2 regions of the Nocardiopsis sp. NPDC055879 genome follow, and region 1 is predicted to be linked to the other one. Evidence: predicted binding sites of a transcription regulator. Region 1 holds the regulator's gene; the other holds the start of a gene.
What was found. Region 1 encodes LexA, which represses DNA repair genes until DNA is damaged. Its sites were predicted from a motif close to TCGAACANNTGTTCGA; they were not measured.
Positions count from the first base shown of each region.

Region 2: the regulator LexA is predicted to act here: its motif matches at 3,364-3,379, upstream of uvrA (excinuclease ABC subunit UvrA).

Region 1 covers NZ_JBSHCT010000008.1:125,061-132,501, forward strand. Annotated here, with positions in the region: gene ACWGKS_RS11445 (vitamin B12-dependent ribonucleotide reductase) at 101-4,096, opposite strand; gene nrdR (transcriptional regulator NrdR) at 4,197-4,706, opposite strand; gene lexA (transcriptional repressor LexA) at 5,383-6,057, shown strand; gene ACWGKS_RS11460 (alpha/beta hydrolase family protein) at 6,151-7,248, shown strand; gene ACWGKS_RS11465 (hypothetical protein) at 7,255-7,441, opposite strand, start outside.
Region 2 covers NZ_JBSHCT010000025.1:20,825-28,265, reverse strand. Annotated here, with positions in the region: gene ACWGKS_RS24790 (Rieske (2Fe-2S) protein) at 1-227, opposite strand, end outside; gene uvrA (excinuclease ABC subunit UvrA) at 351-3,185, opposite strand; gene ACWGKS_RS24780 (TerC family protein) at 3,413-4,432, opposite strand; gene ACWGKS_RS24775 (glycosyltransferase family 4 protein) at 4,743-5,825, opposite strand; gene murJ (murein biosynthesis integral membrane protein MurJ) at 5,822-7,423, opposite strand; gene ACWGKS_RS24765 (hypothetical protein) at 7,420-7,441, opposite strand, start outside.

The DNA of each region.
Region 1 (7,441 bases):
TCCTGCCCGGTGAACGGGAGACCACACCACCGACGTCTGTTCTTCCACGAACGCGAAAGGGGGAGACGGTCGGACCGTCTCCCCCTCCATGCGCGTTGGATCAGCTGCAGCCGCTGGTGGCACCGCAGCCCTCACAGGCGTAGCAGCTGCCCGAGGGGCGCATCTTCGTCCCACAGGTGATGCACAGCGGGGCGTCGGCCATGAACCCCTCCCCTACCGGACGCGGGGCCGCCGGGGTCTCGGATCGCTCCTCGGCCAGGTTGGACGGCGCGGCGGACTGGGCGTAGGACTCCACCTGGGTGGCGACCTGCGTCGGGTCCTCCCCGTTCAGCTGCGCCTCGCGCTCGGAGGCCGACAGCACGCCCAGGGCGGCCCGCTCCTCGTAGGGCAGGTGATCCAGGGCCAGGCGGCGGAAGATGTAGTCCACCACCGACTGCGCCATACGGATGTCCGGGTCGTCGGTCATGCCGGCCGGGTCGAAGCGCATGTTGGTGAACTTCTCCACGTAGGTCTCCAACGGGACCCCGTACTGCAGGGCGATGGAGATCGCGATGGAGAAGGCGTCCATCACCCCGGCCAGGGTCGAACCCTGCTTGCCGAGCTTGAGGAAGACCTCACCGAGTCCGTCGTCCGGGTAGGAGCCGGCGGTGATGTAGCCCTCGGCGCCACCCACGGAGAACGAGGTGGTCTCGCTGGGCCGCTTCTTGGGCAGGCGACGGCGCACCGGTCGGGGCGTCTCGGTCACCTCGGCCTTCTCCGGCGCGGTCTTCTCCTCGCTCTTGCCGGTGGACAGCGGCTGGCCGACCTTACAGTTGTCGCGGTACACCGCGAGAGCCTTGAGGCCCGACCGCCAACCCTCGTAGTAGATGTGCTCGAAGTCGGCGACCGTGGCCCCCTCGGGCACGTTCACCGTCTTGGAGATGGCACCGGACAGGAACGGCTGCACCGAGGCCATCATGCGCACGTGGCCCATGGGCTCGATGTAGCGGTGACCCATGGCGCAGTCGAACACCTCGTAGTGCTCGGGGCGCAGCGAGGGCGCGTCCACGACGTGGCCGTTCTCGGCGACGAACTCGACGATCGCCTCGCTCTGCTCCGCCTGGTAGCCCAGGTTCCTCAGCGCCCTCGGGATCGCCTGGTTGACGATCCGCATGGAACCGCCGCCGACCAGCTTCTTGTACTTGACCAGCGAGAAGTCCGGCTCGATGCCCGTGGTGTCACAATCCATCATGAAACTGATGGTTCCGGTGGGCGCGAGCAACGAGGCCTGGGCGTTGCGCCAGCCGTTGCGCTCGCCGAGCTTGAGGCACTCGGCCCACTGGGCGGTCGCCGCGGTGTGGATGGGCTCTTCGAGGGCGCCCACGGTGCGCAGGTCGTCATTGGCGGCGGCGTGCTTGCGCATGACCCGCTTGTGGGCCTGCTCGTTGCGCTTGTAGCCGTCGTAGGCGCCCACCACACCGGCCATCTCGGCGCTACGGCGGTAGGCCGCGCCGGTCATCAGCGAGGTGATCGCCGCGGCCACCGCGCGACCACCGTCGGAGTCGTAGGCGTGCCCGGTCGCCATGAGCAGCGCGCCCAGGTTGGCGTAGCCGATGCCCAGCTGACGGTAGGCGCGGGTGGTCTCACCGATCTTCTCCGTGGGGAAGTCGGCGAAGGTGATGGAGATGTCCATCGCCGTGATGACCAGTTCGGTGAGCCCGGTGAAGCCCTCCACGTCGAAGGAGTCGTCCTCGCGCAGGAACTTCAGCAGGTTGATCGACGCGAGGTTGCATGAGGAGTCGTCCAGGGACAAATACTCGGAACAGTTGGCCACGACAGTGCCACCGACGATATAGGAGTGGTTACGCGGCTCGGTGAGGTTGTAGGTCGTCTCGAACCCTCGGGACTCGCGTGAGACCAGGCGGATCGTCGTCTGCGTGTTGTAGGTCCGGCGATGGTCGAGTGCGCTGCCGAGCTTCGCGGTCTTGCTATCCAGAGAAAAACCGATCAGGGCGGCGTAGTCCCGCATGGAAGCGGAAGAGATGCGCAGGTCGTAGAACGGCCCCTCGCTACCATAGGTGACGGTCGTGCCATCCTTGCGCGTGTAGGTGAACGTATCCCTCTTCGCCTGGGAGACCTGGTAGACACGGCTCGCGATTTCGAACGGCGCCAAAAGCTCCTGTACGTCCTGGAGCAACCTTTCGGAGCGGCTGCCCAGACCGACGTAGCGAGTGCCGTTCACCTTCTGATCCACGGCGCATCCGTCCGCGTCGAACAACCCTTGGAGGAAACCCAACACGGTCTCTTCGGAGACCTCGAACATCACGGGCGGCACTGTCTTGTCGGCGGCGTGCGCACCCATTCCGAGAGCTCGGACGAACGCGACCATCGCCCTCCGAGTGACCCTGAGCTGTTGCGTACCGTTGGGTTGGGCACTCGGCTTACTCCGATGCCCTGTGAGACGTTCGATCAGGGCCTGGTGTCGAGGCAGGATTTCGGTTTGTTCCTCAGCCGTCCCGTAGATGGTGACGACTTTGGCGTCATCGATCGAACCGTCGCCGACCAACCACCCCAGGTAGTGAGCCAGGTCCGGGTCCTCGTCCCACTTGGTCGGCAGGTTCAGCTCCCGAACACCGGTTCGGCTCGCGGCCTTCCGAGCCGCTTCGAGGGCGTCTTCCGGGATCTCCTGGATCGGATTCGACCGAGGAGCGTACTGGAAGGAACGAACAATCCGGTCCTGCTCCGTCAATTCCTCGGCGTGCGCCCAGCCGCGATTACGCGTCCACACCCGGTGCCCCGGGGTGCAACGCAAGACGGAACCATCCGAGAACCGGAGTTCGAGGACCTCGTTGGTGCCAGTGACCATGTACTGCGTGGGGACGATGGCTACCACCGCGTCCCGAGGATTCGCCTCCGCCGTGACGTCGTTCGTGTAGACGGCGAAGGTCTCACCCTGTGCCGCCCTCCGGACAAGGTCGCCGATGGGGACGTGTCCTCGGTCGGTCAGCACCTTCTGATCAGCGGGGAAACACGGGTTGCTCGCGCTGATCCGTCCGGTCTCGGGGTTGGTGTGCCAGTCCTGGATGGTGCCGTCGTACTGGATGCCGGGGTCGGCGCACTCCCAGGCCGCGCGGGCCATGCGGTGGAACAGGTCCTTGGCGTCGACCGTGGCGACGACCTCGCCGGTGGTGCGGGAGGTCAGCCCGAACTCGGAACCGGACTCCACGGCGCGCATGAAGGCGTCGGAGACCCGCACCGAGTTGTTGGCGTTCTGGTACTGGACGCTGAACATGTCGTCGCCGCCCAGGTCCACGTCGAACCCGGCGTCGCGCAGGGCACGGATCTTGTGCTCCTCGCGCGCCTTGGTCTCGACGAACTCCTCGATGTCGGGGTGGTCGACGTCCAGCACGACCATCTTGGCGGCCCGACGGGTCGCGCCGCCGGATTTGATGGTTCCGGCCGAGGCGTCGGCACCGCGCATGAAGGAGACCGGTCCGGAGGCGGTGCCACCGGAGGAGAGGAGCTCCTTGCTGGAGCGGATGCGGGACAGGTTCACACCCGCGCCGGAGCCGCCCTTGAAGATGATCCCCTCCTCCTTGTACCAGTCGAGGATCGACTCCATCGTGTCGTCGACCGACAAGATGAAACACGCTGAGACCTGCTGGGAGGAGGTGGTCCCGACGTTGAACCACACCGGGGAGTTGAAGCTGAAGTACTGGTTGGCGAGGGCGTGCTTGAGCTCGTGGTCGAAGATCTCGGCGTCCTCGTCCGAGGCGAAGTAGCCGCTCTTGAGTCCGGTCTCGGTGTAGACGCCGACGACGCGGTCGATGAGCTGCTTGAGGCTCCACTCGCGTTCGGGAGCGCCGAGCGCGCCGCGGAAGTACTTGCTCGCCACGATCTGGGTGGCGTTCATCGACCAGGTGGTGGGGAACTCCACGCCGCGCTGCTCGAAGTTGACGCTGCCGTCACGCCAGTTGGTCATGACGACGTCGCGACGCTCCCAGTCGAGGGTGTCGTAGGGATGGACGCCCTCGGTGGTGAAGACGCGCTTGATCTTCAGCCCCTTGGGCCCCTTCTTCCCCTTGCGACTCGTCGAACCGCTGCTGGTCTCCGTCATGACGCTCCCCGAAGTGTCTGCTGTGCGCGGACCGGCTATGACCGCGCGGGTTCTTGCCGTCGCTGCGGTCTCGGGCGGTTTCGGTGAACGCCCGGGCCCGCTATGAGGCGGTGTCGGCCGTGGGCATGGCCGGATCGGAGTCCTGGTCCTTCTCCGTCCCGTCCTCACGATCGGTCCGCAGGCTGGCGATCTCCGCTTCGAAGTCCGCCAGGCTCTCGAAGCCCCGATAGACGCTGGCGAAGTGCAGGTAGGCGACTTCGTCGAGGTCGCGCATCGGGACGAGGATGGCCAGTCCGATCTCGTTGGCCGGCACCTCCGCCACGCCACGGCCTCGGATCTCCTCCTCGACCTGTTGGCCGAGTTTGGCGAGGGCGTCCTCGGAGACGGGCCGCCCCTGGCAGGCCCGGCGCACCCCGGCGATGATCTTGCTCCGGCTGAAGGGCTCGGTGACCCCGGAGCGCTTGGCGACCATGAGCAGGACGGTCTCCTGTGTGGTGAAGCGTCGCTCACAGACCGGGCAGGAGCGGCGTCGCCTGATCGCGGAACCGTCGTCGGTGGACCTGCTGTCGATCACCCTGGTGTCCGGATGACGGCAGAACGGACAATGCATCCTGGTTCACCTGCTTCCCTATACCCGAACCACAACCCTTGAGTCTACCTAACCACAACTTCTAGGCACATACCCCATTGGTAACACCAGATGTTGTGGTCGAACCTAGACCCCGGGGGCACGGGTCGCAACCCGCCCCTAGGCGTGTTCCTCAAGTGGGGGCTCAGGACCCGCCTCCACCGGGGAGGAGGTCTCGAATACGTCGGGGGGTCGCTTCCAAGGATAAGGGGACCGCACCCGGGGGGACCCCGTTCGGCGCGCGTTCCACAGGTGAGGAATCCCTTGCCCGGCGGGCTTTCCGGCATCCACGCGACCTCCGGGGACACGCTCCGGGGCCGCCTCGGGCGAAGCACCGGGAAAGCCGTTTTCGGCATTCGACGGACAGCGGCGAGGGAACGCGTGTACATACTTAACCGAGGGTCATCGGAAAGGCCCGCCGAAAAGGCGAAGTCGCCGTCCTCGGCCGCTCGAACGCTTGTTTGATATCACCGTGTGCAACGACTAATCTTGACCTTGATTTCCCACCGGTTTCGCCGTCTCGCCCACTCGTGAGACGACGGACCCGTCACCGGCCACCCGAACAGGCCCTGACCGAACCGAACGCCGAGGAGGCCCGGCCGTGCCGGAGGACAACACCGAGGTCGTCGACCCCGGAAACACCACCGTTCTTTCGCCCGTGGGTGACACGGGCGGTGCCGTGCCCGAAGCCCCCAAACTGACCGCGCGCCAGCAAAGCGTTCTCAACTGCATCCAGCGTTATGTGCGCGAGCGCGGTTTTCCGCCGTCCATCCGAGAGATCGGGAACGCCGTCGGTCTTTCCAGCCCTTCCAGCGTCGCGCACCAACTCAAGGTGCTCCAGCGCAAGGGCTACCTGCACCGGGACCAGAACCGGCCGCGCGCGGTCGAACTGCGCGCCCCCGGCCGCGACACCGCGCAGAGCATCAAGCCCGAGGAGCTCACCGCCGACGCGACCCGGGCCGCCGCGGTGCCGCTGATCGGTCGGATCGCCGCCGGTGGCCCGATCCTGGCCGAGGAATCGGTCGAGGACGTCCTGGCGCTACCGCGTCAGCTGGTCGGCGAGGGTCGGCTGTTCATGCTGACCGTGGTCGGCGACTCCATGACCGACGCCGCCATCACCGACGGCGACCTCGTGGTGGTCCGCCAGCAGCCCACCGCCGAGAACGGCGACATCGTCGCGGCCATGTTGGACGACGAGGCCACCGTCAAGGTGCTGCGTCGCGGGGACGACGGCCACGTGTGGCTGATGCCCCGCAACGACGCCTACGAGCCCATCAACGGCGACGCCGCGACCATCCTCGGCAAGGTCGTCACGGTCATGCGCCGCGTCTGACCCTGGCCGGGAACGACGACCGCACCGCCCCGGCCACGCCCACCAGGGCACGGCCGGGATGGTGCGGGAGGGCACGGCCGATACGCTGAGGGCGTGTCCATTCCTGCCCACACCCCCGTCGCCCGCGGCCGCGTACGACGCCGTGGCCGCTCGGTCTCGGTGATCGCCGCCCTCACCCTGCTCGTCTCGGCCTGTGGCCCCGCCGAGGAAGAGGGCCCCGAACCTCCGGGGGTGAGCGGTGCCGAGCGCGAGCTCAGCTTCGAGGGTGGCGGGTTCACCGTCGACGGCACGTTCACCGCGCCGCGGGAGAGCGGCTCCGAGAACGGGGTGCCGGGCGCGCTCATCATCTCCGGCAGCGGCCCCACCGACCGGGACGGCAACAGCGCCGGGCGCCCCGAGGCCGACACCAACCTCAACCTGTCCCGGGTGCTCGGTGACGCCGGGGTGGCGACCCTTCGCTACGACAAGTTGGGCAGCGGCGACCCCGCCACCTTCGACGACGAGGTGAGGGAAGCCCTGGAGGAACCGGTCGATCCCGAGGTCTTCGACGCCCAGATGGCCGCCGCTTACACGGCGTTGGTTGAACAGCCCGAAGTCGACCCCGAGCGCACGATCGTCGTGGGCCACAGCGAAGGCGCGCTGTACGCGCTACGCGCGCACGAGGTGCTCGACGGCGCCGAACCCGCTTTGGTTCTGGCGGCTCCGCCGGGGACGCGCATGCTCGACGTCATCGACCGTCAGGTCTCCGAGCAGGTCCGGACCGCCGAGGCGCAGGGTGCGCTCAGTGAGGCCGAGGCCGTGCGGATGCTGTCCCACGCCCGGACGTCGCGCGCCGCGGTACGGGGCGGTCAGGAGTTGCCCGAGGGCGACACCACGGGTCTGTTCTCCCCGCAGAACCAGGACTTCCTCGCCTGGATCGATGCCTTCGACCCGCCCGAACTGGCCGCCGCGTTGCCCGAACGGACCCCCGTCCTGGTGCTCTGGGGCGATGAGGACGCCCAGATCACCCGGGACGAGGTCGACCGGCTGATGGGTGGTCTGGAGGGGGCCGAGCGGGTGGACCTGGCCGGGGTCGACCACGTGCTGCGCGAGTACGACGACTCCCCCGGCGCCGCCGCGTTGGACGCCGACCGGGCGTTCTCGCCAGAGGTGTCCCCGGCGGTGCGGGAGTTCGTCGAGGGTCTGTGGTGAGACCGCTCAGTCGGTCTCGTCCGCCTCGATGCTCTCGGGGAGTTCCGCCACGATCGACCTGACCAGCCGCTCGGATTCGGCCGCGGCCGCCTCCCCATCGACCGATCCGACGGCGTCGTAGTCGGTGGAGGCGGTGTAGCAGGACTCCAGGTAGAGGTTGGAGACGCGCACACCGGTGCAGCCGACCTCGAAG
Region 2 (7,441 bases), on a different contig from region 1:
CCGTGGGTGCAGGCGGCGTCGAAGGCCTTGAACTCACCCTTCTCCGGCTGGGTCACCACCAGTTTGCTGTGGCTGAACACCGTTCCGCCGCCCTCGGGAACCTCGGTGGTCTGGCCGATCACCTGGCCGCGGCGCACCTCCTGCGGTTCGGGAGGTTCCCCGCAGGCGCTCACGGCACCGACGGCCGTGGCCGCGCCCGCCGCACCGAGCAGACGTCGCCTGCTCATCCCGCACCCGCATGTCCTCATTCCGGCCACGACCGAACGCTCCTCACCTGCGCCTGAAAGTCCACTACGAACTGTAGTAGCTCAGGTGGGGTGCCCCGTCCCGGCCCCCGCTCGGCGACGGCCTCAGAGCATCTTGGCGAGGAAGCGTCCGGTGTAGGACTCCGCGACCGCGCCGACCTCCTCCGGGGTGCCCTGCGCGACCACCAGGCCACCGCCGGAGCCGCCCTCGGGGCCCATGTCGATGACGTGGTCGGCGGTCTTGATCACGTCGAGGTTGTGCTCGATGACGATCACGGTGTTGCCGCTCTCGGTGAGCCTGTCGAGCACGCCCAGCAGCTTGCGGATGTCCTCGAAGTGCAGACCCGTGGTGGGCTCGTCCAGCACGTACACGGTCTTGCCGGTGGATCGGCGCTGCAGCTCGGAGGCGAGCTTGACCCGCTGGGCCTCACCGCCGGAGAGCGTGGTGGCGGGCTGCCCCAACCGCACGTACCCCAGGCCGACGTCCACGAGCGTCTGCAGGTGGCGCCGGATCGCGTTGATCGGCTCGAAGAACTCCAGGGCCTCGGCGATCGGCATCTCCAACACCTCGGAGATGTTCTTGCCCTTGTACTTCACCTGCAGGGTCTCCCGGTTGTACCGGGCGCCGTGGCACACCTCGCAGGGCACGTACACGTCGGGCAGGAACTGCATCTCGATCTTGAGCGTGCCGTCACCGGAGCAGGACTCGCAGCGTCCGCCCTTGACGTTGAAGGAGAACCGGCCCGGCTGGTAGCCGCGTGTCTTGGCGTCGGTGGTCTGCGCGAACAGCTTGCGCACGTGGTCGAAGACCCCGGAATAGGTGGCCGGGTTGGAGCGCGGGGTACGACCGATGGGGCTCTGGTCGACGTGCACCACCTTGTCGACCTTGCCCATCCCGTTGACCCGCAGGTGCCGCCCGGGCACGTCGCGGGCGCCGTTGAGCTCCTTGGCCAACGCCTTGTACAGGATCTCGTTGACCAGCGTGGACTTGCCCGAACCGGACACCCCGGTGACGGCGGTGAACACGCCCAGCGGAAAGGTGACGTCGATGCCCTCCAGGTTGTTCTCCCGGGCCCCGCGCACCACCAACTCGTGCCCCTTGGTCAGGGGACGACGCTTCTCGGGCAACTCGATGACGCGCCGTCCCGACAGGTAGTCGCCGGTCAGCGAGTCGGTGGCGGTGTAGAGCTCGTCGACGATGCCGGAGACCACCACGTGCCCGCCGTGCTCGCCGGCGCCGGGGCCGATGTCGACGATCCAGTCGGCGGCTCGGATGGTGTCCTCGTCGTGCTCGACCACGATGAGGGTGTTGCCGATGTCGCGCAGCCGCTGCAGGGTCTCCAACAGGCGGGCGTTGTCGCGCTGGTGCAGCCCGATGGAGGGCTCGTCCAGGACGTAGAGGACACCCACCAGGCCGGAGCCGATCTGGGTCGCCAGACGGATGCGCTGGGCCTCACCACCCGACAGCGAACCCGAGGAGCGGGCCAGGCTGAGGTAGTCCAGCCCCACGTCCAGCAGGAAGCCCAGGCGGGCGTTGATCTCCTTGAGCACCTGCGCGGCGATGACCATGTCGCGGTCCGAAAGCCTCAGGTCGGCCAGGAAGGCGGCGCTCTCGCTCAGCGACATCGAGGCGACGTCGGCGATGGACCTGCCGCCGATCGTCACCGCGCGCACCACCGGCTTGAGCCGGGTGCCCTCGCAGGTGGGGCAGGGCACGCTGCGCATGTAGCCTTCGAGGCGCTCACGGGTGTGGTCGCTCTCCACCTCGGAGTGACGACGCTTCACCCAGGGCACCACGCCCTCGAACTCGGTGTAGTAGGAGCGGCTGCGCCCGTACCGGTTGCGGTAGCTCACGTGGACCTGGGTGTCGTGCCCCTCCAGGATGGCCTTGCGGGCCTGCCGGGGCAGTCGCTCCCAGGCGGTGTCGGTGTCGAAGCCGATGGCCTCGCCCAGGGCCTTGAGGATGCGTTCCCAGTAACCGCCGTTCGGGCCGCCCGACCAGGGGGCGATGGCGCCGTCGGCGAGCGTCTTCTCCGGGTCGGGCACGAGCAGGTCGCCGTCGACCTCCATGCGGGTGCCCAGACCGGAGCAGTCGGGGCAGGCGCCGTAGGGGGCGTTGAAGGAGAAGGAACGCGGTTCGAGCTGCTCGAAGGACAGGTCGTCGTAGGGGCAGTACAGGTGCTCGGAGAAGACCTTCTCCCGCTCGGGGTCGTCGTTCTCCAGGTCGACGAAGTCCAGGACGATGGTGCCCCCGGCCAGCTTCAGCGCCGTTTCGACCGAGTCGGTGAGTCGACCCAGGGATCCGGGCTTGACGCTGAGACGGTCCACGACCACGGAGATCTCGTGCTTGTCGTAGCGTCCCAGCTTGGGCGTCTCGTCCAGGCGTACCGCCCGGCCGTCGACCATGGCGCGGGTGAAGCCCTTGGACTGCAGGTCCTTGAAGAGTTCGACGTACTCGCCCTTACGGCCGCGCACGACCGGGGCGAGCACCTGGAAACGGGTGCCCTCGGTCATCTCCATGACCCGATCGACGATCTGCTGAGGGCTCTGCCGGGCGATCTCGCGGTGGCACTCTGGGCAGTGCGGCACGCCCACGCGCGCCCACAACAGGCGCAGGTAGTCGTAGACCTCGGTGATGGTCCCCACCGTGGAACGCGGGTTGCGGCTGGTGGACTTCTGGTCGATGGAGACCGCGGGCGAGAGGCCCTCGATGAAATCGACGTCGGGTTTGTCCATCTGTCCGAGGAACTGACGGGCGTACGCCGACAGTGACTCGACATAGCGGCGCTGGCCCTCGGCGAAGATCGTGTCGAAGGCGAGTGAGGACTTGCCCGAGCCGGAGAGGCCCGTGAACACGATCATGGAGTCGCGGGGCAGATCCAGGGAGACGTCCTTGAGGTTGTGCTCCCGTGCTCCACGGACCACCAGTTGTTCGACCATCGAGTGAGACATCCTTCGCGGTACGGCGGTCGCAGGCCCGTCCGGGCCATGGCGGGGATGTGGGGAGGGGGTCACCTCCCCCGTCCGCCAAGACTAACGATCGCCCGTGACGGTTTCTTCCACCAAGCAGAAGTGGTGGTGGCCATGACGCGTCGGCGTCAGACCACCACCACTATAGACGAACAACCGTTCGAATATCTGGGGTTCTTTGAAGTTCTCCAGGGCCCTCAGGACCGGTCGGCGGAGCTGTCCGTCTCCACCTCGGCCCGCTTGTCCTTGCCCTCGTCCGAGCGCGACTTGATCAGGCTGCCGATGATGGTGATGGTCATGATGCCCAGGATGACGGTCAGCGAGGTGCCGATACCGACCTCGATGACGTGCACGCCGTTCTCGTGCAGCGCGTGCAGGATCATCTTCACGCCGATGAAGACCATGATCGCCGACAGGCCCCAGCTGATGTAGGCCAGGCGGTCCATGAGACCGGCCAGGAGGAAGTACAGCTGACGCAGACCCATCAGGGCGAAGGCGTTGGCGGTGAAGACGATGTAGGCGTCCTGGGTCAGACCGAAGATCGCCGGGATGGAGTCGACGGCGAAGACCAGGTCGATGACACCGATCGCGACGATCACCAGCAGCATCGGGGTCACGTGACGACGGCCGTCGAGCTTCACGGTCATCTTGGCGTCGTGGTAGTCGTTCGTCACCGGCCAGAAACGCTTGACCAGGCGGACCACCGGGGTCTGCGTGAAGTCCTTGTCGTCCTCGTCACCCTTGAGGTGGTCCCGGATGATCTTGTAACCGGTGTAGATGAGGAAGACGCCGAAGAGGTAGAAGACCTCGCTCCAGGCGTTGATGACCTGGGCGCCCAGGACGATGAAGATGCCGCGCATCACGATCGCGATGACGATGCCGACCAGCAACACCTCGTGCTGGTACTTCTTGGGCACCGCGAAGCCCGTCAACAACAGATAGAAGACGAACAGGTTGTCGATGCTCAGGCTTTTCTCGGTGACGAAGCCGGCGAAGTACTCGGCACCCGCGGTGCCACCGCCGAAGTACATGACACCGAAACCGAAGACCACGGCGAGGCCGATGTAGAAGACCGCCCACCAGCCGGCCTGCTTCATCCCGAATTCCATCGGGCCCTTGGTCTTACTCCAGGGGCGATCGACGATGATCAGATCCACGGCAAGGATCAGGATCATGGCCGCGATGGTGGCAGCCCAGACCCACAGGGGAACGTTCACTGACGGATTCTCCTCCGGTCGGTGCGCGCGAGCGTTGTGCGCGCACGAAAACTAACCGGAGGTCTCTCCCGCCCGCACCTCAAAGGTGTGGACCGACGGAACCGGGAACACAACGTTGTGGTCCGTGATGACGGCGCCGCCGCGACAGGGATACTCCCCTCACGTGGTGAAGCAGGCGCAAGAAGCGCACCAACAAAGGGTACGCCATCCGAGCCGGTCCTCAGGATGCCATGAACCACACCCGGGGGGAAGTCGCCCCGACGGTGGTAACGACCATTCCGGAGAGCCATATCCCCCTTGCCGAACGCCCTCACCATCGGGCCACCGTCTTGTAGATCGAACACACCGACTCCAACACGTCCTCCTCCGTGGGCAACGACCGCGCCGCCTCGCGTGAACGCGCGCGCAGGTCGTCGGCGAGCCCGGGATCGTCGAGCACCCGCCCGACCGCGGCGGCGAACGCCCTAGGGTCCCCGGGCGGCACCATCAGCACCGTGCCCGCGTACAGATCGGGAATGCCGCCCACCCGGGTGGCCACCACCGGCAGACCGGCCCGCAAAGCCTCCATGATCACCAGGGAAGGACCCTCCCAGCGGCTGGTGAGACAGAACACGTCGGCGGCGGCCAACAGGTCCGCCACGTCGTCACGACGACCCAACATGCGCACGTCCGCGTCCATCTCCGCGGCCACGTCGTGCAACTCTCCCCACAACGGTCCGTCCCCGGCGATCACCACCACCGGTTCGGGCGTCCGGCCGGCGAGCGTCGACGCCGCGTCCAGCAGCATGTCGATCCCCTTCTGCTCGGCCAGACGCGCCACCGTGAGCAGCAATGGTCTCTCCGGTGAAACCGCCAGGTCGCGGCGGGTCTCCTCACGGCCCTTGAGCTCCCGCCCCGTCCCCGGCGCCGCCACCACCGCCATGCGCGCGCCCTCGGCCCCCGCCGCCCGCAACCGCTCCACCAGGTCACCGGAGACCCCCAGCACGGCGTCGGCGCGCAACGCCACGATCCGCTCCAGCACCGGATAGACCGCGGCCGGCGGCCCTTCCGTCCGGGGCGGCCCGTTGTGCGCTGTCACCACCAGCGGACGCGCCCCGGCCAGGGCGCACAGGGCACCGGCGCGCAGACCGTGCGCGTGCACCACGTCCGCACCACCGAGCACGGCCCGCAACCGCAGTACCGCCCCGGGGTCGGACCATGAGGGCCCCGTGCCGATCCGCACCGGCGAGAACCGCATCCCGGCCTCGGTGAAACCGAACTCCCGCTCGACCTCGGGCGGGCCGACCACCGCCACCCGGTATCCGCGTCTGAGCAACCCCGCCCCCAACGAGCGCACATGGCGGCCCACACCTCCGGTACTGGTCCCGACCACCAGCGCGATCCTGCCGTTCACCGTGTCCCCCTCCTGCGTTCGAGTACCTTCCGGGCCCGACCGCTCACCACGCGCACCGCCGACCGGTCCAACAGGGCCACGACCGCGCCGAACACCACCAGCGCCGCCCCGCCCGACACCAGCGCCGTCCCCACGGCCGCCCAGACCCCGGTCGGCGCCGACACCGCGGCCACCGCCCTACCCGCGACCGCGCCGACCACCCCGGCCGGCACCGCCGCCGCCAACGAACGTGACAGTCCGGCCAGACTGTCACGTCCGTGCACACTCATCACCGCGGCGCACAGCAGCACCGCGGCCAGCCCCGTACCGACGGTGGTGGCGGAGCCCAACCCCGTGATCGCCCACCCGGCCGGCAACGCCCACACCAGGGCACAAGAGCACACCATGACCACCAGCCACCCCGTGACCTGCGCGATGGCGGCCCGCCTGCCGTCGTGGGAGGCGTACAGGGCCCGGCTCAGCAGCGCCACCAGCGCGAAACCCACCACCCCGGGCGCGTAGGCGAGCAGCCCTCGTTCCAAGGGCAGGGGATCGACCCGGGCCAGGACCGTCGCGAGCGGACCGGCCGCCGCGGCCAGCGCGGTGCCCGCCGCGGCGGTGATCACCACCACGGCCCTGACCCCACCCGCCAGCAAGCGGGCGAACCGGGACCGGTCGTGTTCGGCGTGCGCCACCGCCAGTTCGGTGAAGGCACTGGTGGCCACGGGCACCGCGATCACCCCGTAGGGCAGGGTGAACAGCGCCCACGCGTAGCTGTGGTGCACCGCCGCACCCGCTCCCCCACCCCGGTTGGCCAACACCACCGCCAACAGGAGCGACGCCTGCATCACCACCAACGGCAGCAGGGAGGCGGTGGCCAGGGACCGCACCCGCTCCCCCACCCCGGGCGGGAAGGTCAGGCGTGCCCTGAGACGGATCCCCAGGCCCCGGGCGGACACCAGCGCCGTGACGAACAGGGCCACCACCCCCGCCGTGGTCCCCAACGAGAGCGTGAGTTCGGCGCCGAGGGGCAGGGTTTGCGGTTCCTGACGGTGTCCGGACCCCAAGGGAACGAAGGCCAGGTAGGCGGCGACCACCACCAGACTGGAGACCAACGGGGCCAGGGCCGGACCGAGGAAGCGCCGATGGGCCTGCGCCACCCCGAAGAGCACGGCGGCCAGCCCGTAGAAGACGACCTGCGGGGCGAACACCACGAGCATGCGCGCGGCCAGGGAGATCAACGCGGCGCCATCACACCCCAGGCCCGTCCCCAACATCAGCGTCATCGCCGGCACCGAGGCCAGGGCCAACAGGGCGGCCAGCGGCAGGGAGAGCAGCAGGACCCAGGTGACCAGCGCGGAAACGGTGTGCCGCACCTGTTCATGTTCGTCCCGCCGGACCGCCACCGCCAGGACGGGGACCACCATGGCGGTCAGGGCCCCACCGATGACGATCTCGAACAGAACCGCCGGCAGCTGGTTCGCCGTGACGTAGGCGGTGCCCAGACAGGTGTCACCGACCGTCTGGGAGAAGACGACGGTACGACCGAAACCCGCCGACCTCGCCCCCACGGTGACCACGGCGATGAGCGCGGCCGCCGTGGCCACACCACGGGTCATGTCGGCGACCGACCCCAG